DNA from 4 places in the Streptomyces pallidus (ex Mingjun et al. 2026) genome. Region 1 is predicted to be linked to each of the others. Evidence: riboswitches for the same ligand, from Rfam matches in the RefSeq annotation. Region 1 holds a riboswitch; each other region holds the start of a gene.
What was found. Region 1 has a riboswitch for cobalamin ahead of ACSHWO_RS32795 (5-methyltetrahydropteroyltriglutamate--homocysteine S-methyltransferase). Riboswitches for the same ligand answer to the same signal wherever they lie in the genome.

Region 1 (6,811 bases):
GTCGGCGGTGGGCAGATGGGCGCCGGAATCGCCGAGGTCTGCGCTCGGGCCGGCCTGGACACCGTCGTCTGCGAAGCCGGCGACGCCGCGGCCCGGGCGGCCCGCGAACGCGTGGCCGTCTCACTCGAACGCGCCGTCCAGCGGGGCAAGACCGACCGGATCTCCGCCGAGCACGCCCTCACCCGGCTCGTCTTCTCCGGCACCCTCGACGACCTCGCCGACCGGCAGCTCGTCATCGAGGCCGTCACCGAGGACGCGGCGGTCAAGACCGCGACCTTCGCCGCCCTCGACAAGATCGTCGCCGATCCGGAGGCGATCCTCGCCACCAACACCTCCTCCCTGCCCGTCATGCGCCTGGCCATGGCCACCGGCCGCGCCGACCGGGTCGTCGGGCTGCACTTCTTCAACCCCGTCCCCGTCCTGCCGCTGGTGGAGGTCGTCCCCTCGCTGCACACGGCCCGGGAGACCGTGGAGACGGTGGAGGCGTTCGCCCGCGAGACGCTGGACAAGACGGTGGTCCGGTCGCAGGACCGGGCCGGTTTCGTCGTCAACGCCCTCCTGGTCCCCTACCTGCTTTCGGCCGTTCGCATGGCCGAATCCGGCTTCGCCACCGCCGCCGACGTCGACGCCGGCATGGAGCTGGGCTGCGCCCACCCCATGGGACCGCTCAGACTGGCCGACCTGATCGGGCTCGACACCGTCGCCGCCATTGCGGAAGCCCTCTACGACGAGTTCAAGGAACCCCTCTACGCCCCGCCGCCGCTGCTCCAGCGGATGGTGCAGGCAGGACGGCTGGGCCGCAAGTCCGGCCGCGGGTTCCACACGTACGACCGGGACCGATGAGGGGCCCGGTGGTGCCGCCGGGCTGAGGGGCCCGGCCGCGCGGGTGCGGGGGTGCAGCGGAGTGGTGTCCGCCGCACCCCCGTCGCGCTGCCCGCCCGGGGCCGCGGTGCGTCCCGTCTCCCCGTCCGGATCAGGGACAAGGCCTCCGGGACCGGCGTGGGACCCCGTAGGCTGGCCGGGCAGCTGGTTCGCCCCGTCCGCCAGGCGGGATGCGTCGCAAGAGGGAACCCGGTGGGAATCCGGGACTGCCCCGCAGCGGTGAGCGGGAACGACCGCCGTCACACGCACTGGGTCCGCAGGGGCCTGGGAAGCGACGGCCAGTAGGTGTCCGCCGGGTGGATCGCCCCGGCCGGCAGGTCGCCCTGGCGCTGCGCGACGAGGTGAACGACCTGGCGGCGGCCGGGACCTCCGTCATCCAGGTCGACGAGCCCGCGCTGCGCGAGACCCTGCCGCTGCGGGCGGCCAACCGCGCCGCGTACCTGGAGTGGGCGACCGGGGCGTTCCGGCTCACCACGGGCGGGGTCCGCCCGGACACCCAGGTCCACACCCACATGGGCTACGCGGAGTTCGGCGACGTCGTCCGGGCCATCGACGACCTCGACGCGGACGTCATCAGCCTGGAGGCGGCCCGCTCGCACATGCAGGTCGCGCGGGAACTCGCGGCCCACGGCCACCCCCGCGAGGCCGGCCCCGGGGTGTGGGACGTCCACAACCCCGCGTGCGAGCACGGACGAGGCGACCGCCCTGCTGCGCGGGGGACTCGAAGCCATTCCGGCGGAGCGGCTGTGGGTCAACCCGGACTGCGGTCTGAAGACCCGCGGCTGGCCCGAGACCCGCGCCTCGCTGGAGCACCTGGTCGCGGCCGCGCGCACCGTCCGCGCGGAGCTGGGCGCGTCCTGACGGCCCCGGTCCGGGAGGGCGCCGCCGCGCGCCCCCCGGACCGGCGGCGGGTCAGCGCCAGATCGTCTGCACGTTGTCGAACTGCACCCAGGTGACGGGGTTTGCGGAGTTGATGTCGAGGCGGCAGGCGTTGATGCCCTGGCTGTTGTCGCGGGCCGCGGTGGCGCGCACGTACCAGACCGGGCGGGCGCAGTCGGCCGGGCGCGTACCGGTCCTGGTGTCGGCGGTGAAGGTGCCGGTGATCTGGCCGCGGGCTTGGAGGAAGGCCGTGCCGGCGACGGTGGTCAGGCGCACCTGCGGGGTGGCCCCCGTCGCCGGGGTGGCGCCGGCCTCCAGGACGAGGTCGGGCGCGCGATCTCGGTCCGCAGCCACGTCTCACCGCCGCGCTTCTCCACACCGAGGTTGACGCCGTGCCCGAAGCCGCGCAGGTACATGTGGCCGGTGATCCGGGCGGTCTCGGTGAGGCGCGGCAGGCACAGGTCGCCGCGGGACTTGCGGGCGTGTGCCGAGGCGTCTGCTCCGCGGCGGGTGGGCCGCCCGGCGTGGCGTGCGCTACGTGAGGGGTCCCGCACCCGGACGCCGACGCCCTCCGCGCGCGGCGACCGCATGCGAAAAGCGGGTTCCCGGCTGCCTCGTCGGCAGTCGGGAACCCGCTCGGTCCGCGGGGGCATCGGGACGGTCTGCCCCGCGGAGGCCCGGCTCGACCCGCGTCAGCGGGCGGCGAGGAGGGTGAGGGTGTCGATCACTCGGTTGGAGAAGCCCCACTCGTTGTCGTACCAGGCGACCACCTTGACGTGGCGGCCGTCGACGCGGGTGAGGGCCGAGTCGAAGATCGACGAGGCGGGGTTGCCCACGATGTCGGACGACACCAGCGCGTCCTCCGAGTACTCGAGCACGCCGGCCAGCGGACCCTCCGCCGCGGCCTTGTACGCCGCCAGCACGTCCTCGCGCGTCACGTCGCGGGAGACGGTCGTGTTGAGCTCGACGATCGAACCCACCGGAACCGGAACGCGGATCGAGTCGCCGTTCAGCTTGCCGTCGAGCTGCGGCAGCACGAGGCCGATCGCCTTGGCGGCGCCGGTCGTGGTCGGGACGATGTTGACGGCGGCGGCGCGGGCGCGGCGGGGGTCGCGGTGCGGACCGTCCTGCAGGGCCTGCTCCTGCGTGTAGGCGTGCACCGTCGTCATGAAGCCGTGCTCGATCCCGGCGAGCTCGTCGAGGACGGCGGCCAGCGGCGCGAGAGCGTTGGTCGTGCACGAGGCGTTGGAGACGATCGTGTGCTCCGCCGGGTCGTACGCGTCGGTGTTCACGCCGTACGCCAGCGTCACGTCCGCGCCGTCCGACGGGGCGCTGACGAGCACCTTCTTCGCGCCTGCCTTGATGTGGGCGCGGGCGGCCCCGGCGGACGTGAAGCGGCCGGTCGACTCGAGGACGATCTCCACGCCCAGCTCGGCCCAGGGCAGCTGCTCCGGCTCGCGCTCGGCGAGGACCGTGATGCGGCGGCCGTCCACGACGAGGGTGTTCCCGTCGACGGTCACCGGGCGGCCCAGGCGGCCGGACGTCGAGTCGAACGCGAGCAGCCGCGCGAGCGTGGTGGGCTCGGAGAGGTCGTTGATGGCGACGACCTCGAGGTCGCTGTTGCGTTCGAGCAGCGCGCGGAGCACGTTGCGTCCGATGCGGCCGAATCCGTTGATGGCGATGCGAGTCATGAGCGGTGTCCCTTCTGTTCGCCATCAGATTCGCTTCCTTGATCCTCCGACGACAGTGGCGGGATCGCCATGGTTCAAAAGGATCTCGCCACACCGCGGGGGCGGGCTACTCGCCCTGGGTGAAGGTGCGGCGGTACTCGGTCGGGGTGGTGCCGAGGATGCGCTGGAAGTGCAGCCGGAGGTTCGCGCCGGTGCCGAGGCCGACGTCGGCGGCGATCTGCTCGACGCTCCGCTCCGAGCGTTCGAGCAGCTCACGGGCCCTGTCGACCCGGGCACGCATGATCCACTGCATGGGCGTGTACCCCGTGTCGTCGGCGAAGCGGCGGGAGAACGTGCGCGACGACACCGCCGCGTGCTCGGCGAGCGCCTCCAGGGTCAGGGGCTCGGCGAGCCGGCGCAGGGCCCACTCTCGGGTGGCGGCGAACCGCTCCCCCAGCGGCTCGGGCACGCTGCGGGGCAGGTACTGCGCCTGGCCGCCGCTGCGGTAGGGGGCCGCGACCAGGCGGCGGGCGGCGTGGTTCGAGGCGGCCACACCGAGGTCGGCGCGCAGGATGTGCAGGCACAGGTCGATGCCCGAGGCGGCGCCCGCGGACGTCAGCACGCTGCCCTCGTCGACGAACAGGACGTTCTCGTCGAGCCGGACGAGCGGATGTTTGGCGGCGAGCGCGCGTGCGTAGTGCCAGTGGGTCGTAGCGCGCTTGCCGTCGAGCAGGCCGGTGGCGGCGAGCGCGAACGCGCCGGTCGAGATGGCGGCGAGCCGGGCTCCCCGCGCATGGGCGGCGACCAGGGCGTCGATGACGCCCTGCGGAGGGTCCTCGCGGTCCGGGAACCGGTAGCCGGGCACGAAGACGATGTCGGCCCATGCGAGCGCGTCGAGCCCGTGGTTCACGTGGTACGAGAGACCGTCACCGCCGGTGACGAGCCCGGGGGCGGCGCCGCACACCCGCACCTCGTACGGCATGCTCGCCCGGGTGGTGAAGACCTGGGCGGGGATGCCGACGTCGAGCGGCTTCGCGCCCTCCAGGACCAGGACGGCGACGCGGTGCAGGCGGGGCTTGGACACGCCTAGAGGGTACGCGGAAGTCCGACATTCAAGCACATGTGCGACACGGTCTGCGGTGGCACCGCGCACCGGACCGGCGGTCACCGGTTGAGCCACCAGATCGCCCCGTTGAGCACGGCCGCGTACGCCACCCACAGCAGGTAGGGCAGCAGCAGGTAGGCGGCGGGCCGGTACACGCGGGCGAAGGCCGCGACGGTGAACCCGATCGACACCAGCAGCAGACAGATCTCGACCAGCGCCGCACCGTACTGCCCGGCCGCGAAGAACAGCGGTGTCCAGGCCAGGTTGAGCAGCAGCTGCACCGCCCACAGCGTGAGGGCGGGACGGCGGCCGCGGCCGTCCGCGCGGCCGTGTCGGACGACGAGCCAGGCCGCGACGGCGATCGACGCGTAGAGCACGGTCCACACCGGCCCGAAGAGCCACGCCGGCGGCGCCCAACCGGGACGCCGCAACCCGAGGTAGACATCACCGGCGTCGGCCGCCGCCAGGGCTCCGACGGCGGCGACGCCGTAGGTCAGGGCGAGGAGGGCCAGCAGCAGCGGGAGCGGCCGGGCGAGCCGGGCGCGGAGCGCTGCGGCGGTCACGGCGCAGCCGCCGGGGGTGCGGGCGGGGCGGCCCACCGGCGCGGGCGCGTCCCGGAGGGTCGTCTCATGCGGCTCACCGGCTTCCGTCGGGCGGGGCGCCCCGTCCGGACGCCCCCACCCAGCACTTCGCTCCCCGGCACGCCGGCGGATGCGCCGGTTCGGGGACGGCGCCGTCACTGGTTCTTGCGGAGCTCTTCGAGCCTCTCGGCGAAGGCCTTCGTCTCCGCGATCAGCCGGGCGCGCGCCTCGGCGCGGCTCTTGTCGCCCTGCTTCCTGAACGCCTCGCGAAAGTGCGGCTGGAGTTGGGTCCACCAGCCGTGGTCCAGCATCGCCCACGCCTGCGGGCACAGCGGGGCGCGGGACTTCGGCAGGTAGCCGGCACCGACCAGCGACCCGTCGAACCTCTTCGGGTCGCTGCCGTCGAGGTAGCAGAGGAAGTTGAAGACCCGCTGCTGGGTGACGGGGTGGTCGCTCGACAGCCCTTCGAGCGTCAGCTCGCCCTCCTTGCGGGCGAGCGCGTCGAAGACGAGCGCGGCCGCCAGCGAGGGTTGCGGCCCGGCCTCGTTGACGGTGTGGAACGAGGCGAACCCGTCGGCGGCGTCCTCCTCGAGACCGAGGTTCGGGAGCTGGAGCTGGCGCTGGAGGGCATGGCCCATCTCGTGGCCGAAGACGAACCGGGTCGACAGTGCGGTCAGATCGTCGACGTTGTACTCGTCCTCGGGGAGGAGGGCCGGACGCTTGACGGTCTTGACGACCTCGCCGGCGATGTCCCGGAGCTGGGTCAGGAACGCCGGCGGGATGTAGATCGTTCTGCCGTCGGGCTGGGTGACGGCGTCCGTGACCCCCGGCGGGACCTTGTCGGTGACCTTGACGACGAGGTCGTGCGGGAGGGCGACCGAGGTGTTCACCCAGTCCGCGAGCTGTTCGAGCGCGCGGGATTTCCGGAGGGCGTCCACCGCCGGGCGGTCCTGCGGCTTGATCGCGCCGTCCCCGTAGACGATCGTGACCTTGCCACTGCCCTCGCCGCTGCCGTCGCCCTCGTCCTTGCCCGTGCCGTCGCTGCCGGTCCAGGAGGCGACCGCGAGGCCGACGGCGAGCAGCGCCCCCACCGCAGCGGCCCGCGCGGCGGTCGACCGCCCACCACTGCTCAGCACCCCGGCCGGCTCCTTTCCAGGGCTCACACCCGACACGCGGATTATGATCGACCACCCACACGCCCGCAATAACCGCTTTGCGGCGTTTCGTCATGGGTCCAGCCGGGTGCCCGGAGCGGTGGGCACGGGTGGTGGCAGCTCCACCCGGTCTCGGCTTCGACCGGGCCGAAGCGCGGTTCCAGCGCTTCGTGCAGGCCCGAGGCCCAGGGCTTCGGCGGCGCGGACCGGGCCCACCGGCGACCTCGGCGAGCCCTGGTGCGCCGGGCGCCCCGGCCGGGTCTCGCCCCTCGGCCACGGCAGCGGGCCACCCGACGAACTGTCCCGCCGCGACGGACGGCCGGCGCGGGGGTGGGAGGGAGGCTGCGCACCAGTGCCGCCGGCCCGCTCGGGGGTGCGGCCGGAGTCCAGGGCCGCGACGGTGAAGCAGACGGCGGCCGCGAGGCCGAGGAGGAAAGCGGCCGGGTTGACATAGCGGGGGACGGAGGTCGCGTAGTCGCCGATGTCGCCGACCTCGCACACGAAGCGCAGGGGCAGGTACTCCACCCGACACGACCGCAC
Region 2 (6,811 bases), 4.5 Mb from region 1:
CACGACTGGGAGCAGGCGCGGGCCGCCGGGCTGCGGGCCGTGGCCCTGCTGGACCGCGGGACCGGAGCCCCGGACTGGTGGAACGTCGGCATCGCCGCGACCGCCCTGCAGGACTGGCCGCTGGCCCGGCGGGCCTGGCAGGCGTACGGGCTGAAGGTGCCCGGGGACCCGCACGGCAAGGGCGGCGAACCCGTCGGCATGGAGCTCGGCAGCGCCGCCGTCCGGCTGTCCCCGGAGGGCGAGGCCGAGGTGGTCTGGGGCCGGCGGCTGGACCCGGCCCGCATCGAGGTGCTGTCCATCCCGCTGCCCTCGTCCGGCCGGCGCTGGGGCGAGGTCGTGCTGCACGACGGGGTCCCCAACGGCGAGCGGGTCACCGCGGCCGGCCCCGCCTACCCCGTCTTCGACGAGATCGAGCTGTGGGCGCCGTCCCCGGTACCGACCTGGGTGGTGCTGCTGGAGGCGGCCACCGAGACCGACCGCGACGCCCTGGAACAGCTCGCCTCGGACGCGGGCTTCGCCGCCGAGGACTGGTCCTCCTCGGTGCGGCTGCTGTGCCGGACCTGTTCGGAGAGCGTGATGCCGAGCGGCGAGGGCGACGGCGAGCACCTGGACCCCCATGACCACAGCGAACCCGGCCACCCCGGCCCGCTCGGGCACCGCACGGCCGGCTCCGGCTCGCTGTGGGTCCCCGAACGCGAATGCGGGATCGCCGCACCGGCCGGCCTGGTGCGCGGGCTGCTCGACGGCTGGGTCGCGGACAGCCCGGACACCCGTGAGTGGCGGGATCTCGAAGAAGTCTGCTGACCGGGCACCGTAGGCTGTACCGGCACATCGGAACGGGTGGACTTACGGAAGGCGTACGTCGGAACATGGCGCAGCAGGAGAACGAGGTCATCGCGGTGGACGACGACGGTTACGTCGTGGACACCGAGGACTGTGAGGCGCGCGAGCTCGCCCACCGCGAGCGCGGTACCGCCCGCCCGATCACGGTCGTCGGCAACCCGGTGCTGCACAGCGAGTGCAAGGACGTCACCGAGTTCGGCGACGAGCTGGCGCAGCTGATCGACGACATGTTCGCCAGCCAGCGGGCCGCGGAGGGCGTCGGCCTGGCCGCGAACCAGATCGGCGTCGACGCCAAGGTCTTCGTCTACGACTGCCCGGACGACGAGGGCGTCCGCCACACCGGTGTCGTGGTCAACCCGAAGCTCGTGGAGCTGCCGGCCGCCGCCCGCGTGCTCGACGACTCCAACGAGGGCTGCCTGTCGGTCCCCACCGCGTACGCCTCGCTGGCCCGCCCCGACTACGCCGAGGTCACCGGCCAGGACGCCCAGGGCAACCCGATCAAGGTGCGGGGCACCGGCTACTTCGCCCGCTGCCTGCAGCACGAGACCGACCACCTGTACGGCTACCTGTACATCGACCGGCTCTCCAAGCGGGACCGCAAGGACGCCCTGCGCCAGATGGCCGAGGGCACCCCCCGGTACGAGACCGTCCCGAACGACTGACGCGCGCCCCACACGCCCGAGGGGCCCGCCCCGGATCGGATCCGGAGCGGGCCCCTCGGCGTTCGGCCGGTACGGGTCAGAAGTCCTCGTCCAGGTCGACCGTGCCCTCGACGGCGACCTGGTAGGCCGACGGACGGCGCTCGAAGAAGTTCGTCAGCTCCTGGACGCCCTGCAGCTCCATGAAGGAGAACGGGTTCTGCGAGCCGTACACCGGGGGGAAGCCCAGGCGGACCAGGCGCTGGTCGGCGACGCACTCCAGGTACTCGCGCATCGACTCGGTGTTCATGCCCGGCAGGCCGTCACCGCACAGGTCGCGGCCGAACTGCAGCTCCGCCTCGACGGCTTCCCTCAGCATGTCCGTGACCTGCTGCTGGAGCTCGTCGTCGAAGAGGTCGGGCTCCTCCTTGCGGACCGTGTCCACGACCTCGAACGCGAAGTTCATGTGCATGGTCTCGTCGCGGAACACCCAGTTGGTGCCGGTGGCCAGGCCGTGCAGCAGACCGCGCGACCGGAACCAGTACACGTAGGCGAAGGCACCGTAGAAGAACAGGCCCTCGATGCACGCGGCGAAGCAGATCAGGTTCAGCAGGAAGCGGCGGCGGTCGGCCTTCGTCTCCAGCCGCTCGATCTTCTCGACCGAGTCCATCCACTTGAAGCAGAACTGGGCCTTCTCGCGGATGGAGGGGATGTTCTCCACCGCGGCGAACGCGGCCGCCCGGTCGTCCGGGTCGGGCAGGTAGGTGTCGAGCAGCGTCAGGTAGAACTGGACGTGCACGGCCTCCTCGAACAGCTGGCGCGACAGGTACAGGCGCGCCTCCGGGGAGTTGATGTGCTTGTACAGCGTCAGGACCAGGTTGTTCGCCACGATCGAGTCGCCCGTCGCGAAGAACGCCACCAGCCGGCCGATCATGTGCTGCTCGGCGGGCGTCAGCTTCGCCAGGTCGGCGACGTCCGAGTGGAGGTCGACCTCCTCCACCGTCCACGTGTTCTTGATCGCGTCCCGGTAGCGCTCGTAGAAGTCCGGGTAGCGCATCGGGCGGAGCGTCAGCTCGAAGCCCGGGTCCAGGAGGTTCTTGTCGGTGGAGCTCATTACTGGCAGGCCTCGCAGGACTCGGGGTTCTCAAGGGAGCAGGCCAGCGCCTCGGCGTCGAGGGCCTGCGGGAGGGGCGTGGCGGTCGCCGGGACGGCGGCCGGGACGGCGGTGCCGGACGCGGCGCGCGCGATCCTCGTCGCGGGGCGCGAGCGCAGGTAGTACGTGGTCTTCAGGCCCTGCTTCCAGGCGTACGCGTACATCGACGACAGCTTGCCGATGGTCGGCGTCTCCATGAACAGGTTCAGCGACTGCGACTGGTCCAGGTACGGCGTACGGGCCGCCGCCATGTCGATCAGGCCGCGCTGCGGGATCTCCCACGCCGTGCGGTACAGCTCGCGGACCTCGGCCGGGATCCAGCTGAAGCCCTGGACCGAGCCGGAGGAGTCGCGCAGCGCCTCCCGGGTCTGGGCGTCCCACACGCCGAGCTTCTTCAGGTCCTCCACCAGGTAGCCGTTGACCTGGAGGAACTCGCCCGACAGCGTCTCGCGCTTGAACAGGTTGGACACCTGCGGCTCGATGCACTCGTACACGCCGGCGATCGAGGCGATCGTCGCGGTCGGCGCGATGGCCAGCAGCAGCGAGTTGCGCATGCCGGTCGTCGCGATCCGGGCGCGCAGCGCGTCCCAGCGCTCCGGCCAGGTGAGCTCGACACCGTAGTGGTCGGGGTGCAGCACGCCCTGGGCGGTACGGGTCTGCTCCCAGGCCGGGAGGGTGCCGTGCTTCTCGGCGAGGTCGGCGGAGGCCTCGTAGGCCGCCAGCATGATCCGCTCGGCGATCTTCGTGGAGAGGGCCTTGGCCGCGGCGGAGTCGAAGGGCAGGCGCAGCTTGAAGAAGACGTCCTGGAGGCCCATGGCGCCCAGACCCACCGGGCGCCACTTGGCGTTGGAGCGGCCGGCCTCCTCGGTCGGGTAGAAGTTGATGTCCACGACCCGGTCGAGGAAGGTCACGGCGGTGCGGACGGTCTCGTCCAGGCGCTCCCAGTCCATCTCGCCCGTCTCGGCGAGGACGAACGCGCCGAGGTTGACCGAGCCGAGGTTGCAGACGGCCGTCTCGCCGTCGTTGGTGACCTCGATGATCTCGGTGCACAGGTTGGAGGAGTGGACGACCGTGCCCGGCAGGGCGGTCTGGTTCGCGGTCCGGTTGGAGGCGTCCTTGAAGGTCATCCAGCCCTGGCCGGTCTGCGCGAGGGTGCGCATCATGCGGCCGTACAGCTCGCGGGCCGGCATGGTCTTCTTGGCCAGGCCCGCCTGCTCGGCCTTGACGTAGGCGGCGTCGAACTCGTCGCCGTACAGGTCCACCAGCTCGGGCACGTCGGCCGGGGAGAACAGCGACCACTCGCCGTCGGCGTTCACGCGGCGCATGAACTCGTCCGGGATCCAGTGCGCCAGGTTCAGGTTGTGCGTACGCCGGGCGTCCTCACCGGTGTTGTCGCGCAGCTCCAGGAACTCCTCGATGTCCGCGTGCCAGGTCTCCAGGTAGACGGCGGCGGCACCCTTGCGGCGGCCGCCCTGGTTCACGGCGGCGACGGAGGCGTCGAGGGTCTTCAGGAACGGGACGATGCCGTTGGAGTGGCCGTTGGTGCCGCGGATCAGCGAACCGCGGGCGCGGATGCGGGAGTACGACAGGCCGATGCCGCCGGCGTGCTTCGACAGGCGCGCGACCTGGTGGTAGCGGTCGTAGATCGAGTCGAGCTCGTCCAGCGGGGAGTCCAGCAGGTAGCAGGAGGACATCTGCGGGTGCCGGGTGCCGGAGTTGAAGAGCGTGGGGGAGGACGGCAGGTAGTCCAGGCGGCTCATCAGCCGGTACAGGGAGGCGACTTCCTCGACCGCCTCGATGCCGTCGTTCTCGGCGAGGCCGCAGGCCACGCGCAGCATGAAGTGCTGCGGGGTCTCGATGACCTGGCGGGTGATCGGGTGGCGCAGCAGGTAGCGGCTGTGCAGGGTGCGCAGGCCGAAGAAGCCGAAGCGGTCGTCGGCGCCCTCGCCGAGGGTGTGCTCGACCAGCGCGTCGAGGCGGGCCGCGTGCAGCCGGACGAACTCGGCGGTGCGGTCGGCGATCAGGCCCTCGCGGTGGCCGACCTCGACCGAGGCGGAGAAGGAGGTGGCGCCCTGGCCCGCGGCCTCCTCGGCGACGGCGATCGTCAGCAGGCGGGCGGCGAGCCGGGAGTAGGCCGGGTCCTCGGAGATCAGACCGGCCGCGGCCTCGGTGGCCAGCCCGCGCAGCTCGGCCTCGTCGGCGGCCGCGCTGCGGCCGCGCAGGGCGGCGGCGGCGACCCGGCCGGGGTCGGTGTCGGGAAGGTCGGCGGTCAGCTCGGTGAGGGTGCGCAGCAGCGCGGCCCCGGGGCCCCCCTCAGTTCCGTTGTCGGACGGGTCGGACTCGGCGCGCGGTGCGGAAGGCGCGATGGTCACGGGGGGAGCTCTCCCTCGCTCGGCTCCGGGACGGCGGCGGTGCGGGCGCGAGCGGGCGCGCGCGGGCAAGGGCCCGTCAGGGCAGCACCGCGCGGCGTCCACCGGCCCTACCGCGGGGCCCGGACGTGGTCGGCACCCGGTTCGGTCGAGCCGGGCGCACTGTCGGCAGGTCGTCGGACTTCGGTGACACCGATGGGTGTACTTCATACCGTTGCGGGACAGTTCCGGATTCGCACCGGATTCCCCTGCGGCGACAGCGAGGATGAGCATACATGTGGGGGGAGGTTTCTGTGTGACCCCCTAGATGTTGTGTCCGCCCCTTTGCTGAGCGTGGCCTCACAGCTCCAGTCGGTAGGTGAGCAGGGTCAGTGCGGGGATCGGGGACCAGTCCAGTTCCGGGGTGCGGACGAAGCCCAGGCGGGCGTAGATCCGCTGGGCGCCGCGCATCGCAGGCTGGGTGGACAGGGTCAGCGCGGTGACCCCGTCGAGGGCCCGGGCCCGCCCGATGCACGCCCGTACGAGGGCCTCTCCGACGCCCGCGCCGCGCGCCTCGGGCGCCACGGCCAGCATCCGGAACTCGGCCTCGTGCGGCCCGGCGACGTCGGCGAGGGGGCTCCCGGGCGGGGCGAAGGTCACCCCGCCGAGCACCTCCCCGCCCCGGACGGCGACGAGCACCTCGCCGTGGCCGGCCCGGCCGGCCACGTCGCGCAGGACGTTCAGGTAGCTGTCGTCCTCGTTCCGGTCGAGCAGCCCGTCGCCGGTGTAGGCCTGCCCGGTGATCTCTCCCAGTCGTTCGTACTCGGCGGTCGCGGCGACGCGGATGTCGATGTCCATGCCGCCGAGTGTGCCGGACGGGGGCGGGCGCCCGGCGCTATCGTCGGAAGCAGCACCGTCGAGGAAGGCGAGCGAGGCATGACCGTGATGACCGAACGTCCCCAGATCCTGACTGAAGAGTTCGAAACCCTCGCCCGGATAGCCGCCCGCGAGATCGAGGGGTTGAGGCTGGAGTTCATCGGCGGGAAGCTGGGGGTCAAGGCGATGCCGGATGGGGACCACGGGATGATCATCCAGTGGCTGCTGAGGGTCTGCATGCAGCACCGACCTGAACTCTTCCTGCACAACCAGGGCATCAAGGTCGATCGATATCGTGCTGGGCGGGCCATTCCGGATGGCGTGCTGGCGCCCAGCCAGGCGTTCGTGGGGCAGGGTGACTGGTGTGACCCAGACCCTGTCCTGATGGTTGTCGAAGTGACCTCGTGGGACTCTGACACCGACCGCCGGGACCGTCGGGAGAAGCCCCGCGCCTATGCGGAGGCCGGCATTCCCGTCTACTTGCTGATCGATCGGGCCAAGTGCGAGATGTCCGTCCACAGCGAGCCCAGCGGGCCACGATACGAGAACGTGCGCACAGTGCCGTTTGGCAAGGAGATCGAGCTGCCCGACCCCGTTGGCATCACGCTCCAGACCGATCCCCTCAAGGACTGGGTGCGCTGACCCCGCGGTATGAGAAGGGCCCTGCCGGCGATCCGGTGGGCCCTTCTCGCGCAAGCGCATCGCTCAGCAGCAGCGGAAGCCCGAGCGGGGGTCCGCCTCGCGGGCGTCCGTACGGGCGCGTTCGAAGGCGCGGCGGGTCATGACCTCGGCGCCCGGGTCGTGGGAGCGGGCGTGCGCGACGTACCGGTCGTACGCCGCCTCGCCCGAGAACTCCCGCAGGTAGAACCGCGCCTTCGCCAGCGCGCCGCGCACCGCGCCGCCGCTCACGCCACGGGCTCCTTCGTGCGGCCGCCGCCCGAGTCGAGGCCGGC
Region 3 (6,811 bases), 6.3 Mb from region 1:
TACCTGCTGGCCGCCGGCACCGCAGGCGCCCGCGAGTTCGTCTACTGGCGTACGCACAGCGCCGGATCCACCCTCTCGCCCGGGCACGTGGAAGCCTGGCGGAGCGTGCTCACCGGAGCCGGGGCCCTCATCACCAGCGGGATCACCGGGGCCCTGTCGGCCGGCAGCGGCGAGGCGGTGGTGGCCGCCGCCGAGACCGTGCACCGGGCCGGCGGGCACGTCTCGTACGACCCCAACTTCCGGCCCCGGCTGACCGGCCGGGCCGCCGCCCGGCAACTGCTGGCGCGGGTCGCCCCGCTGACCGGCCTGCTGAAGACCTCCTGCCCCGACGACGCGCTCGCCCTCGTGGGCACCGCCGACCCCGGCGCCGCCGCGGCCCGTTACCGCGCGCTGGGCGCCCGTACGGTCGCGGTCACCGCGGGGGCGGACCGGCTGCTCCTGGACGACGGGACGCTGGCCGAGTACCACTGCGTGCCCGTCAACCCGGCCCCGGTCGACGCCACCGGGGCCGGGGACTGCTTCACCGGCACCGTCACCGCCCGGCTCGCCCTCGGCGACAGCCTCGCCGACGCCGTGGCCCACGGCATCGCCGCCGCGTCCCTGTCGGTCTCCGGGCGGGGCGGCACCGGCCGCGTCCCGACGTTCGCCCAGACCGCGGCCCTGGCCGCCACCCACCGCCGGCGCCGCGCCCCGGGGGACACGCACCCTTAATCGAGTGGATCTTCTCGCCGCGGCATGGCATGGTTGTCCCCATCGAAGGGGTGTAGCTCAGCTGGTCAGAGCGTCGGTCTCCAAAACCGAATGTCGCAGGTTCGAATCCTGTCGCCCCTGCCACGGTGAACCGGTGGTTCACGTGTGAAGGCCCAGGTCCGGGTTGGCGGAGCTGGGCCTTCGTCATGTCACCGCGCGGTCCGCGGCGTCTGGCAGACTGGTGTGGACCAACTCGGCGGTGCAGGACAGGAAACCGGTGCGAATCCGGTGCGGTCCCGCCACTGTGACCGGCCCGCCTCCCGCGGGCCGGAAGCCAGATACTGACGCGCCGCCTCTTCACGTCGACCAGGGGACGAGGATCCCCCGGAGAGGCTTCGCCATGCCGCGTTCCCGCGCCCTGCTGCGCGCACTCGCCCCGATCACCCTGCTGGTACCGCTCGCCGCCTGTGGCGGGTCGAGCGGGGCCGGACAGGGCGCCGCCCCGGGGACGGCCGCCGCGCCCGGGTTCCCGTACACCACCGCCAACTGCGGTGTCACCAGCACCTACCAGGCGCCGCCGCAGCGGGCCGTCACCATGAACCAGCACGCCACCGAGCTGCTGCTCGCGCTCGGCCTGCAGGACCGGATGGCCGGGACCGCCTACCTGGACGACGCGGTGCTTCCCGCGTACAAGCCCGCCTACGACCGGATCAAGGTGCTGGCGAAGGAGTACCCGTCCAAGGAGGTGCTCCTCGGCGCCAACCCGGACTTCGTGTACGGCGGTTACTCCAGCGCCTTCGACAAGGCGCAGGGCCGCGACCGCGAGGCGCTCGCCGGGGCGGGCATCAACACCCGGCTCAGCGTGGAGTACTGCACCGACGGCCCGGTGGGCCTGGAGCAGCTGAAGACCGAGATCACCGAGGTCGCCCGCACCTTCGGGGTGCCCGAGCGGGGCGAACGGCTCATCGCGGAGCAGCAGCGCCGCATCGACGCCGTCACCGCCCGGGTCAAGGACAGGGGCCGGCCCTCCGTCTTCGTCTACGACTCCGGTCAGGACAGCGCCTTCACCTCGGGCGGCCACGGCATCGGCAACGAGATCGTCTCCCTGGCCGGCGGGACGAACACCTTCGCCGACCTGGGGGACACCTTCGGCGACGTGTCGTGGGAGAAGGTCATCGAGCGCAAGCCCGAGGTCGTCCTCATCTACGACTACGGGGGCACCACCGTCGAGGCGAAGAAGCAGCGCCTGTTGAACGATCCGGCGCTCGCGGAGGTTCCAGCGGTCAAGAACCGGCGGTTCGCCGTGCTGCCGCTGTCCTCGGCCGTCCTCGGCGTGCGCGTCGCCGACGCCGTCGAGGCCCTGGGCCGCCAGCTCCACCCCGACGCCCCGTGACCCGCCCCCGTACGGGCCCTGCCCGGCGTCCGCCCGTCGCCGTGGTCCTGCTCGTCCTGGCCGCCGCGCTCCTCGCGTCGGCCGTGGCGGGGCTGGCCCTGGGGCCGGTCCGGATCGCCCCCGGGCAGGTGCTCGACCTGGTGCTCCGCGGACCCGGGCCGGGCGGCGGGGCGTTCGGCTCCATCGTGTGGGACGTGCGGATGCCGCGGGTGCTCCTCGGCGCCGTCGTCGGGGCCGGGCTCGCGGTGGCCGGCACCGTCCTGCAGGCCCTCGTCCGCAACCAGCTCGCCGACCCGTTCCTGCTCGGCGCCTCCTCGGGTGCCTCGGCCGGCGCGGTCCTCGTCATCGTCCTCGGGGCGGGAGCCGGCACCGCCGGGACGGCGGGCGCGGGCGCCCTCGCAGGTCTCGCCGGTATCGCGGGCGGGGCCGGGGTGCCGGCGGCCGCGTTCGCCGGGTCGATGTGCGCGCTCGTCGCCGTGTACGCGATGGCCCGGCGCGGCGGGAGCATGACGACCGGGCGGCTGGTCCTCGCCGGCGTCGCCGTCCAGTACGTCCTGTCCGCGCTCACCAGCCTGGTGCTCGTCCTCGCCGCGCGCCCCGACCAGGTGCGGTCCGTCCTCTTCTGGACCCTGGGCGGCCTCGGCGGCGCCCGCCCGGACGAACTGGCCCTGCCCGCGGCGGTGCTGGCCGCCGGCACCGCCCTGCTGACCGCCCTCGCCCGGCCGTTGGACCTGCTGCTGGCGGGGGAGGAGGGTGCGCACACCCTGGGGCTGGACGCGGGCCGCTTCCGCGCCGCCGTCTTCGTCCTCGTCTCCCTCGTCGTCGGGGTGCTCGTGGCGTACAGCGGGGCGATCGGCTTCGTCGGGCTGATGGTGCCGCACGCCGCCCGGATGGTCGTCGGGGCCGCGCACCGGTCCCTGCTGCCGGTCGCCGCCCTCGGCGGGGCGGTGTTCCTGCTCCTGGCCGACCTGATCGCGCGCACGGCCGCGGCGCCCGAGGAGATACCGGTCGGCGTGGTCACCGCGCTGGTCGGCGGACCGTTCTTCCTGTGGATGCTGAGGCGTTCCACGCGCACCGAGGGGCTGCCGGCATGACCGCGGACGGGCGGGCGCACCCGCTGGACCTCACCGTCGACGGCGTGGGCTACACCACCGGCGGACACACCCTGCTCCACGGAGTGGACCTCACCGCCCGGCCCGGCGAGACGGTCGGCGTGGTCGGCCCCAACGGCAGCGGCAAGACCACGCTGCTGCGCTGCGTGTACGGCACCCTGCGGCCCACCACCGGCCGTGTCCTGCTGGACGGCGCGGACGCGGCGGCGCTCGGCGTCAAACACCGGGCCCGGCGCACCGCGGTCGTCCCCCAGGACGCGACCGGCCTGCTCGGACTGACCGTCCGCGAGGTCGTCGCCATGGGGCGCAGCCCGCACAAGCGGTTCTGGGAGCAGGACGGCCCGGACGACGCCCGGCGGGTCGCCGAGGCACTGGAGACCGTGGGCGTCGCCGCGTTCGCGGACCGCCGCTTCGACGAACTGTCCGGCGGCGAACGCCAGCGCGCCCTCGTGGCCCGCGCCCTGGCCCAGGACCCCGGCCTGCTCGCCCTGGACGAGCCGACGAACCACCTCGACGTCCGCTACCAGCTGGAGCTCCTGGCCCTGGTGCGCGCCCTGCCCGCCACCGCCGTCCTCGTCCTCCACGACCTGAACCTGGCCGCCGCCTTCTGCGACCGCCTGTACGTCCTGTCGGCCGGCCGCGTGGCCGCCTCGGGCCCTCCGCCCGAGGTCCTGACGGAGGACCTGCTGGCCGAGGTGTACGGGGTACGGACCCGGATCGGCGTCCACCCGGCCACGGGCGTCCCGAACGTCGTCTACCTTCCCCTGGACGCGCAGCCGGCGGCCCGCTGACCGGGACCGTACCGGAACCGGCAGGACGCGGCCGTGCTCCGCCCGGCGGGGAGCACGGCCGGCGCAGCGCCTACCCGGCCGAGGCCTCCTGATGGCCGTAGGGGCGGGTGATCAGTTCCAGGGCGTGGCCGGACGGGTCCAGGAAGTAGATGCCGCGGCCGCCGTCGTTGTGGTTGATCTCGCCCGGGTGCTTCTGCCGGGGGTCGGCCCAGTACTCGATCCCGGCCGCCCGGATCTTCTCGTACGAGGCGTCGAACTCCGCCTCGGAGACCAGGAAGGCGTAGTGCTGGACGGTGATGGACCCCGCCGGGACGGTCGCGAAGTCCAGGGTGACGCCGTTGGCGGTTTCGACGGGGACGAACGGTCCCCACTCCTCGCCGACCTCAAGGCCGAGGAGGTCGGCGAGGAACGCGGCCGACTCCCGGTTGTCCCGGGAATGGACGATCGTGTGGTTCAGCATGACTGACATGTGTGAATGCCTCCGCAAGGCACATCACGGGCACCTCCATGCCTCACCCGGTCGGTGACCGACACGCGATGCCGTGATCACGATCCTAGACGTCCGCTCCGGGGGGAGTCCACCGAGCGGGCGGGAGCGCCCACACCCCCTACCCGTACACCTCCTTCACGTTGTCCCGGGCCGGGTGCGTGCGGCCAGCGGGGCCCGCCGCGAAGGCGCGGAGCAGGTTCTCCGTCACGCGGGTGGTCAGGGCGCCCGCCCTCGCGTCCAGGCCGTGGACGGCGCCGCTGCTCCCGTCGCCGGTCGCGTCCAGCGCCTCCACCCAGCGCATGGTCCCGGTGGCGAAGACGCCCGCGCCGCTCGGCACCGTGTAGTACGCGGTGTCCTGGTGGCTGGACCGGCCCTCGCACACCACCGGGGAGTGCGCCAGGATCTCGATCGGCCGGGGCGTCGGGAAGCCGGTGTCGACCTTGTCGTACTCCACACCCACCAGGTGCGCGAAGCGGTCGCCCGCCTTCACGCCGGTGCCCTCGAAGAGCCAGTGCCCCGGGTGCGTCACCACGTACGGGGCGTCCACGGGGTAGCCGTCGTAGATCACGCCGAGCAGCGAGCTCTCGGGGTCGGCGCCCGGCGCCGAACGGAAGTCGGTGGTCGCCGGGTGGCCCCGCTCGTGTCCGGGGTCCCGGTCGTAGGAGGACTTGTAGCAGACGACGGTGCGCTCGGGCCCCAACTCGGAGGGCTCCAGCCGGATCCGCCGGAAGCAGCAGTTCGCGCCCAGGAAGGCGAGGTTGGTGCCGGCGTCGCGGGCGGCGGTGAAGTGGGCGCGCTGCTCAGGCGACCAGTACTCGTCGTGCCCGAGGGACAGCACCGCCGCCGCCCCGTTCAGCAGCCGCTTCTCGCGCGCCACGTCACTGGTCGTCGCGTAGGCCAGGGGTATGCCGAGCCGCTCGGCCAGGGCGAGCAGCGGGGCCTCGTACACGAGGAACAGGCCGGCGCCGTCGTCGTAGTCGTACGGCCGGTCGAAGGTCACGGCCAGGGAGCGGGAGGCGAACCCGCCGCTCGGGCCGTCGTAGCTGCTGTAGCCGCCCCACCGGTTGTACGCCTGCCAGGTCGCCACCGCGTTGACGACGACCGTACGCCCGGCGGTGGCCGCCGACCGCACCGTGACCGGCACGAAGCGCTGGCCCTCACCGCCCTGTGCGTCGAGCCGCAGCAGGTAGCAGCCCTCGGGCCAGCCCCTGGTGTCGACGGTGGCCGTGCGGGGCCACCGGGCGCGGACCGTCCGGGTCGCCGGATCCACGGTGTGCTCCGGCTGCCGCACCCCGGGCAGGGCCTCGGAGCGCCACACCAGGCGGGCCCGGGCGCCGCCGTACCAGCCCATCCGGTAGGCGGAGACGGTGAACCGGGGCGCGGTGGTCGACACGTGCAGGCCGAACGGCTCGCCGGGCAGCACGCTCACCTTGTCGGCGAAGCCCTCGATGGCGCGGGCCGGCCCGGCCTTGGTCACGTGCCAGTCGGCGTTGCCGGGCCTGGTGTTCTCGGCCTTGACGTCCAAGCCGCCGCCCGGTGCGGCCGCCGTCGCACCGCCCGGCACCGCCGGTCCGTCCGCGGCCGGTCCGCCGCCGGCTCCGGGTGCCTTCGCCCCGTCGGCGTCGCCGGTCCCGCAGCCGGCCACGGCCCCGAGGCCGGCCGCGGTGGCCGCTCCCGTCGCGAGGGTGAGGAACCGCCGCCGGGCGGCCCCCTCGCCGTGTCCGGTCATATGATCCTGATGCATGCGGGGCACGCTATGCCACCGCCCGCGGCCCTGCGCCACCGACGTGCACTCCAGGGTGCCGAACGGACCCCACCAGCGTCCGACCGCGCGCCCCCGCCTTCCCCCTGCCGCCCGTCCTCCCGCGCCTACACTGGCCGTTCGCCCAACGATCATGAACGACAAGGGTGGAGGAACCCTCATGCGCTACCTGCCCCTGGGCAGTTCAGGACTCCTGGTCTCCGCCGTCGGCCTCGGCTGCAACAACTTCGGCGGCCGGCTCGACGCCCGGGCCACCCGGTCCGTCGTGGACGCGGCCCTCGACGCCGGGATCACCCTCCTCGACACCGCCGACATCTACGGCGACCGCGGGGGCTCCGAGTCCCACCTCGGCGAGGCCCTCAAGGGCCGCCGCGACCAGGTCGTCCTCGCCACCAAGTTCGGCTACGACGGCGTGGACATGGGCTACGGGCCCGCCGCCGGCTCCCGCGGCGGCCGCGCCTACATCCGGCGCGCCGTCGAGGAGTCCCTGCGCCGCCTGGGCACCGACCACATCGACCTGTACCAGCTGCACAGCCCCGACCCGGCCACCCCCGTCGCCGAGACCCTGGCCGC
Region 4 (6,811 bases), 4.8 Mb from region 1:
TGTTCCGGTTGGTGAAGTCGTTCTCCGGTCCGCCGGAGCCCGGGTCGAGGTAGGAGGGGCCCGGACCGGCCTCGCCGATCCAGCCGGCGTCGGCCTGCGGCGGGATCGCGTATCCGAGGTGCTGGAGGCTGTAGAGGACGTTCATGGCACAGTGCTTCACGCCGTCCTCGTTGCCCGTGATCAGCGCACCGCCGACGCGCCCGTAGTAGGCGTACTGGCCCTTCTCGTTCAGGATCGAGGAGCAGGCGTAGAGCCGCTCGACGACCTGCTTCATGACGGAGCTGTTGTCGCCGAGCCAGATCGGCCCGCACAGGACGAGGATGTCGGCGTCCATGATCTGGCTGTACAGGACCGGCCACTGGTCGGTTTCCCAGCCGTGCTCGGTCATGTCCGGCCAGACCCCGGTGGCGATGTCGTGGTCGACGGCGCGGATCAGGGAGGTCCGGGCGCCGGCCGCCTCCATGACGGCCCGGCTGCGCGTGATCAGACCCTCCGTGTTGCTGGTCTCGGGCGAGCGTTTGAGCGTGCAGTTGACGTAGACGGCGGTCAGGTCGGAGTAGTCGAACGCCCCGGCGTCCGTCCCCCGCTGCGGGTTCGCGGTGTCGTGTTCGGCGGCCACCCTCCCAGCCTGCGGCGACGCCGGGCCCCACGGCGACCGGAGGGCGCCCGTCCGGGGGGCGCTCCCGGCCCCCTCCCGGTCGGACGCCCATGCCACCGCTCCCGGCCGCACCCCGCGCACGCCCCGGCGGCGCCGGTTGGAGCGCATGAACGGAAGAGCGCCCCAGCACGCGCCGGTCCGCCCCCGACGGCTGACCGGGCCAGAACTTCCGCGCCCCTGCCGTCGTTTCGCCCGTCCGCCCCCGAGCACACCGGTACGCCGCCGGCCCGAAGCGGAATCTCCGGGCCCAACAGGCGCGCCGGAGCCGGGTTGTTACGGGTCCGCGGGGCGGACTAGGGTCATCAGGCCTTGGTGTACGGGAAACCGGTGCAAGACCGGTGCGGCCCTCGCCACTGTGAACGGGAAGTCCGGCTCCACTCCTGCGGGAAAGCCACTGGGCAGCGCGGGTAGGGACCCGCACCGCCCGGGAAGGCGGAGCCAGGGCATCAGTACCCGTGAGCCAGGAGACCGGCCAGGGCGCGTTGTCCATCCACGAGGTGCTGGAGAGGTCTCCCACTCATGCATATAGCCGAGGGCTTCCTGCCCCCCTGGCACGCGGTCGCCTGGGGCGCCGCGTCCGCCCCCTTCGTCGTCCACGGGGTGCGCGCCCTCACCCGCGAGGTGAAGGCCAACCCCGAGAGCACCCTGTTGCTCGGCGCGTCCGGCGCGTTCACCTTCGTCCTGTCCGCACTGAAGATCCCGTCGGTGACGGGCAGCTGCTCGCACCCCACCGGGACCGGGCTCGGCGCGATCCTGTTCCGGCCGCCCATCATGGCGGTGCTCGGCACGATCACCCTCCTCTTCCAGGCGCTGCTGCTCGCACACGGCGGACTGACCACGCTCGGCGCCAACGTCTTCTCCATGGCCATCGCCGGACCCTGGTCGGGCTACTGCGCCTACCTGCTGCTGCGGCGGTGCAACGCCCCGCTGATGGTGTCCGTGTTCTTCGGCGCCTTCTTCGCCGACCTCGTCACCTACTGCGTGACCTCGGTCCAGCTGGCGCTGGCCTTCCCGGACCCGGGCACGGGCTTCCTCGGCGCGCTCGCGAAGTTCGGCGGCATCTTCGCCGTCACCCAGATCCCGCTCGCCGTGAGCGAGGGCCTGCTGACCGTCCTCGTGATGCGGCTGCTGATGCAGTCCAGCAAGTCCGACCTGGTCCGGCTGGGCGTCGCCAAGCTCAGCGGCCGCTCCGAGCAGAAGACGGCGGTGTGACGCGATGAACCCGAGCCGGAACACGAAGATCAACGTTCTGCTGCTGCTCCTGGTGGCGGCGCTGGCCGTACTGCCCCTCGCCCTCGGCCTCGGCGAGGGCAAGGAGGAACCGTTCACGGGTGCCGACGCACAGGCGGAGGCGGCCATCACCGAACTGAAGCCGGACTACGAGCCCTGGTTCTCCCCGCTCTACGAGCCCCCGTCCGGAGAGGTCGAGTCGGCCCTGTTCGCCCTCCAGGCGGCGCTGGGCGCGGGCGTGCTCGCGTACTACTTCGGCGTCCGCCGGGGCCGCCGCCAGGGCGCGGCCGCCGCGGCGGCGGGCGGCGACGCCCCGGCTCCCACCCCGGAGTCGTAGCCGGTGCTGCCGATCGACGTGGCCGCGCACAGCAGTCGCTGGCGGGGCCGCCATCCGCTGGAGAAGGCGCTGCTCGGGCTGGGTCTGACCATCAGCGCCCTGTGCCTGCCGCCCTGGCCCGGCGGACCGCTCGTGGCCGCCGCGACCCTCGCCGTGCTCCTCGGGCCGGCCGGGGTCGCCGGGCGGCAGCTGTGGCGGGCCTTCCGGATCCCGCTCGGTTTCTGCTTCACCGGGGCGCTGCCGCTGCTCGTCGCGCTCGGCGGCCCGGCGGGTCCGGTCTCGCTGGCCCCGCACGGGCCGCGGCTCGCCGCCGAACTGCTGCTGCGCACGTCCGCGGCCTCGCTCGGGGTGCTGCTGTTCGCGTTCACCACGCCCGTGTCGGACGTGCTGCCCCGGCTGGTCCGGGCCGGGGTGCCGGCGCCGGTGGTGGACGTGGCCCTGGTCATGTACCGCATCGGCTTCCTGCTGCTCGACTCCCTCGCCCAGGTGCGGCGCGCGCAGGCGGCCCGCCTCGGGAACACGGGCCGGGCGGCGGCGTGGCGTTCGGTGGCCGGGCTCGCCGCCACCTCGTTCGTACGGGCCTTCGACCGCGCGGCGCGGCTCCAGTCGGGCCTCGCCGGGCGCGGCTACGACGGTGCACTGCGGGTGCTCGTCCCCGAGGCGACGCTCTCCTGGCGCTTCCTGGCGGCCTCGGCGGCCCTGCTCGCGGCCGTGACCGCACTGACCCTCACCCTGAAGGGGCTGTACCTGTGAACCCGTTGGTGGAACTGGCCGGAGCCGGCTACGCGTACGAGGACGGCCCGGCGGTGCTGACCGGCGTGGACTTCGCCATCGCCGAGGGCCGGGCGCTGGTCCTGCTCGGCCGCAACGGCAGCGGCAAGACCACGCTGATGCGGCTGCTCAGCGGTGGCCTGCGGCCCGGGTCGGGCGAACTGCGGCTGGACGGGACTCCCGTCGGCCACGACCGGGCGGGCCTGACCCGGCTGCGGACGGCGGTCCAGCTGGTGGTCCAGGACCCCGACGACCAGTTGTTCGCCGCCTCGGTGGAGCAGGACGTGTCCTTCGGCCCGATGAACCTCGGCCTGCCCGCCGCGGAGGTACGGGCCCGGGTGGACTCCGCACTGGCCGCGCTCGACATCACCGCGCTGCGGGACCGCCCCACGCACCTGCTCTCGTACGGGCAGCGCAAGCGCGCGGCGATCGCGGGCGCGGTGGCGATGGCCCCGCGGGTGCTGATCCTCGACGAGCCGACGGCCGGACTCGACCCGGACGGGCAGGAGCGGCTGCTCGACACCCTGGCGGGGCTGCGCTCGCGCGGCACCACCGTGGTGATGGCCACGCACGACGTCGAGCTGGCGGTGCGCTGGGCCGACGACGCGGCCGTCCTGACCCCGGCGGGCATCCGCTTCGGCCCGGCCGGGAAGCTGCTCGCCGAACCGGAGCTGCTCGCCGCGGCGGGCCTGCGCCAGGCCTGGTCGCCGGCGGTGGCGGCGTTCCTGCGGGCGCGGGACCTGCTGGAGCCGGACGCGGCGGGCCCCGGCACCCCCGAGGCCCTGGCCGCCTGGCACTAGTGCGGTCACGGCACCGGTGCCCGGCACCACTGCCCGGCGCCGGCGTGCGGCGAACCTAGGATGACGGCATGTCGCTGCCGCACGCCATCCTCACCGCCCTGCTCGAGAAGCCCTCGTCCGGGCTGGAACTGACCCGGCGGTTCGACAAGTCGATCGGGTACTTCTGGTCCGCGACGCACCAGCAGATCTACCGCGAGCTGGGCCGGCTGGAGGAGGCCGGTCTGATCCGGGCCCTGCCGAGCGAGGCGCCGGTGCGGGGTCAGAAGAAGGAGTACGAGGTCCTGCCCGCCGGCGGCGCGGAGCTCGCGCGGTGGATCGGCGAGAGCCAGGACCCGAAGGCCATCCGGGACCCCCTGCTGCTGCGGGTGCGGGCCGCGGGCGTGGCCGGGGTGCAGGGGCTGGCCGGGGAGCTGCGGCGCCACCTGGAGCTGCACCGGCGGCAGCTGGCGCTGTACGGGGCGATCGAGGAGAAGGACTTCCCCCCGGAGCGGGACTCCGACGAGGACCGGCTGCGCCGGCTCGTGCTGCACGGCGGGATCGGCCTGGAGACGTTCTGGCTGCGCTGGCTGGAGGAGGCCCTGGCCGAGGTCGAGGACATCGCCCGGCCGGGCGGAGCCGCGGATGCCGCCGCGGACGCCCCGGCCGAACCGGGCGGCGCACCGTAGGACGTGGCCGCGCGGGCCGGGCCGGCGGGCAGGCCGCAGCCCCCGTACCGCCGGCGGGGCAGTACGGGGGCTGCGGTGCGGGGCCCTACTTGTTCAGGGAGGCCCAGAACTCGTCGAAGCTCATCAGGCCGTCGCCGTTCGTGTCCTTGGCGGCGATCACGGAGTCCGCGACCGGGCCCGTCACGAACGGGTCGCCCATCTCCGCCATGGCGTGACGGAACTCGTCGGCCGTGACGAAGCCGTCGCCGTCCGCGTCGAACCTGCCGAACGTCGCCCGTGCGCTCTCGATGTCGGCCACTGGGATCCACCCCTTCTTGGTGCTCGTTGACCGGCTCAGGGTAGCGCCAGTCGGGAACGACCGCCGCTACCGGGTCCCGTTCAGGCGGCAGAAAGAAATTCAATTACCGTTCCGTAGCGCGGAAGCGACAATTTCCGGCCGAGAGAGCCCGCTCGGGCTTGTCACGTTCCGGGGCCACCGCATAACGTACCGGCATTACCGCCACACCAGGAGCGCAGGGCTCCCAGGGACATGCGGCAACAAGGGCGATCACACAGGTGACGATCGCAGCAGACGCACCATTCGAAGTTCTGCCCTTCACCCGCGCTTGCCGCCATGTCTGGGATGAGGGCGACCACGTGCTCATCGGAGTGAGTCCTGGCCACAGCTACTTCGGCTCCGAGCGCGTCAACAGCCTCGCCCGGTGGGCGGCGCCCCGCTTCGCGCAGGTCGACTTCGTGGACGCGGACCTCCATGTGGACCGCATGTTCGCGGCTTTCGGCTACAGCCGGGAGCACGCGGAGAAGCGGGCCGCGAAGGAGATCAAGGCGGTCCGCCGACGGATCGTCAAGGGCGTCGAGGAATCGGGACACCCGCATGCGGGGGTCCGCGTGCGGGCGCTTTCCGAGTTCGATTCCAACCCGGTGTACCAACTTCTGCACCGGCGCGTCCGCCGTTTCCTCGAAACCGATGACGAATTCCGCAGGGGCCGCGAGGAGATGGCCCTCCGTTTCGTCGGACCGAAGTTGCCGGAAGGTGAATCCATCACGGCCGGACAGTTGCAGGTCTGTTTCGACTACCTGGCGGCGGAGCTGCCGTTCTTCGTGGACACCCCGAGCATTCTCGACGTGCCGTCGTCCGTGGCGGCGTACCACGTCCGGATGCCGCTGACGGACGTCCTCTACGGTCGCGGCGGGGGCCTGCGCGCGACCCGCGACCAGGCCTACGCCGTCGTCCGGCCGGAGGCCGCCGGGTTCGCGGAGCTCAGGGAGGCCGACCCGGACTCGGCGCACCTGACCGACGAGATGTTCGCGACGGTCGCCGTCTCCCTGTCCTGGCCGTCCTCGCGCTGCTCCAGCGGCCCGAGCTCATCGACCACCTGCGCCGCCCTCCGGAGCGCACGGGGAAGGCGGTCGACGAGCTGCTGCGCTGGAACCTGTCCGTCGGCGACGGCCTGCCGCGCATCGCACGGGCGGACGTGCGGGTCGGCGACGTGCTGGTCCGGGAGGGCGAGCTCGTCCTCGTCCTGCTGGAGGGGGCCAACTTCGACCCGGAGGCCTTCGCGCGCCCGGACGAGCTGGACCTGGAGCGGGAGAGTGCCAGCACCCACCTGGCGTTCGGGGCCGGCCGGCACTACTGCCCGGCCTCGGCCCTGGCCCGGGCCCACGCCGAGATCGCGCTGGAGGTGCTCGTGGAGCGGCTGCCCGGTCTGCGGCTCGCGGTGCCCGCGGAGAACCTGGGGTGGCGTACGGGCTTCATCAAGCGGCGGACGGAACGGCTCCCGGTCGCCTGGTGAGGATGCGGCGGCGTCCCGGGAGGCTGTGCGGGCTCCCGGGGCGCCGGCGCGCGGCGGTGGACTCCTCCGGGCAGCCCACTAGCGGAAGACGCCGGTGTGGCCGAGGGAGTAGCGACCCGGCTGCGGGTAGACGGCCAAGCCGTGGGGGCCGCCGCCGACCGGGATCCGGGCGAGCTGCTTGCCGGTGGCCGTGTCGATCGCGTAGACCTCGCCGTGGTAGCGGCCGGACAGCCACAGCACCTTGCCGTCGGCGGAGACGCCGCCCATGTCGGGGCTGCCGCCGTTCGGCAGCTGCCACTTCTTGGTGAGCCGGTTCTGCTTGAAGTCGAACACCGAGATGGTGCCCTCGCCGCGGTTGGAGATGTACATCTCGCGGGAGTCGCGGCTGACGTACAGGCCGTGGCAGCCCTTGCCGGTGGGCAGCAGCTGGGGGGTGCCCAACTTCTGGCCGCCGACCACCCACACGCCGTGCGCCATCATGTCGGCGACGTAGAACGTCCTGCCGTCCGGGGAGATCTTGACGTCCTGCGGCATGGCGCCCTCGAAGGGCAGCTTCT

Region 2: it holds a riboswitch for cobalamin, as region 1 does, so the genes downstream of both, ACSHWO_RS11925 (ribonucleoside-diphosphate reductase subunit alpha) here and ACSHWO_RS32795 (5-methyltetrahydropteroyltriglutamate--homocysteine S-methyltransferase) in region 1, are expected to answer to the same signal.
Region 3: it holds a riboswitch for cobalamin, as region 1 does, so the genes downstream of both, ACSHWO_RS04135 (ABC transporter substrate-binding protein) here and ACSHWO_RS32795 (5-methyltetrahydropteroyltriglutamate--homocysteine S-methyltransferase) in region 1, are expected to answer to the same signal.
Region 4: it holds a riboswitch for cobalamin, as region 1 does, so the genes downstream of both, ACSHWO_RS10910 (energy-coupling factor ABC transporter permease) here and ACSHWO_RS32795 (5-methyltetrahydropteroyltriglutamate--homocysteine S-methyltransferase) in region 1, are expected to answer to the same signal.

What each region holds. Positions count from the first base shown of each region.
Region 1 is NZ_CP196181.1:7,336,754-7,343,564, reverse strand. It holds gene ACSHWO_RS32800 (3-hydroxybutyryl-CoA dehydrogenase) at 1-843, shown strand, start outside; cobalamin riboswitch at 1,066-1,188, shown strand; partial or broken gene ACSHWO_RS32795 (5-methyltetrahydropteroyltriglutamate--homocysteine S-methyltransferase) at 1,191-1,743, shown strand; gene ACSHWO_RS32790 (hypothetical protein) at 1,795-2,115, opposite strand; gene gap (type I glyceraldehyde-3-phosphate dehydrogenase) at 2,454-3,452, opposite strand; gene ACSHWO_RS32780 (GlxA family transcriptional regulator) at 3,559-4,515, opposite strand; gene ACSHWO_RS32775 (TspO/MBR family protein) at 4,596-5,099, opposite strand; gene ACSHWO_RS32770 (DUF4344 domain-containing metallopeptidase) at 5,273-6,253, opposite strand; gene ACSHWO_RS32765 (hypothetical protein) at 6,344-6,796, opposite strand.
Region 2 is NZ_CP196181.1:2,794,997-2,801,807, reverse strand. It holds gene ACSHWO_RS11940 (tetratricopeptide repeat protein) at 1-804, shown strand, start outside; gene def (peptide deformylase) at 870-1,505, shown strand; gene ACSHWO_RS11930 (ribonucleotide-diphosphate reductase subunit beta) at 1,582-2,595, opposite strand; gene ACSHWO_RS11925 (ribonucleoside-diphosphate reductase subunit alpha) at 2,595-5,006, opposite strand; cobalamin riboswitch at 5,154-5,276, opposite strand; gene ACSHWO_RS11920 (GNAT family N-acetyltransferase) at 5,343-5,840, opposite strand; gene ACSHWO_RS11915 (Uma2 family endonuclease) at 5,919-6,500, shown strand; gene ACSHWO_RS11910 (YbdD/YjiX family protein) at 6,564-6,767, opposite strand; gene ACSHWO_RS11905 (carbon starvation CstA family protein) at 6,764-6,811, opposite strand, start outside.
Region 3 is NZ_CP196181.1:993,672-1,000,482, reverse strand. It holds gene ACSHWO_RS04145 (PfkB family carbohydrate kinase) at 1-711, shown strand, start outside; tRNA gene ACSHWO_RS04140 (tRNA-Trp) at 758-834, shown strand; cobalamin riboswitch at 918-1,054, shown strand; gene ACSHWO_RS04135 (ABC transporter substrate-binding protein) at 1,091-2,083, shown strand; gene ACSHWO_RS04130 (FecCD family ABC transporter permease) at 2,080-3,177, shown strand; gene ACSHWO_RS04125 (ABC transporter ATP-binding protein) at 3,174-3,986, shown strand; gene ACSHWO_RS04120 (VOC family protein) at 4,057-4,455, opposite strand; gene ACSHWO_RS04115 (N,N-dimethylformamidase beta subunit family domain-containing protein) at 4,595-6,220, opposite strand; gene ACSHWO_RS04110 (aldo/keto reductase) at 6,399-6,811, shown strand, end outside.
Region 4 is NZ_CP196181.1:2,570,407-2,577,217, forward strand. It holds gene ACSHWO_RS10905 (flavodoxin family protein) at 1-619, opposite strand, end outside; cobalamin riboswitch at 952-1,149, shown strand; gene ACSHWO_RS10910 (energy-coupling factor ABC transporter permease) at 1,178-1,870, shown strand; gene ACSHWO_RS10915 (energy-coupling factor ABC transporter substrate-binding protein) at 1,875-2,225, shown strand; gene cbiQ (cobalt ECF transporter T component CbiQ) at 2,229-2,978, shown strand; gene ACSHWO_RS10925 (energy-coupling factor ABC transporter ATP-binding protein) at 2,975-3,796, shown strand; gene ACSHWO_RS10930 (PadR family transcriptional regulator) at 3,865-4,461, shown strand; gene ACSHWO_RS10935 (EF-hand domain-containing protein) at 4,547-4,759, opposite strand; partial or broken gene ACSHWO_RS10940 (tRNA-dependent cyclodipeptide synthase) at 5,098-5,640, shown strand; gene ACSHWO_RS10945 (hypothetical protein) at 5,682-5,837, opposite strand; gene ACSHWO_RS10950 (cytochrome P450) at 5,922-6,254, shown strand; gene ACSHWO_RS10955 (YncE family protein) at 6,333-6,811, opposite strand, start outside.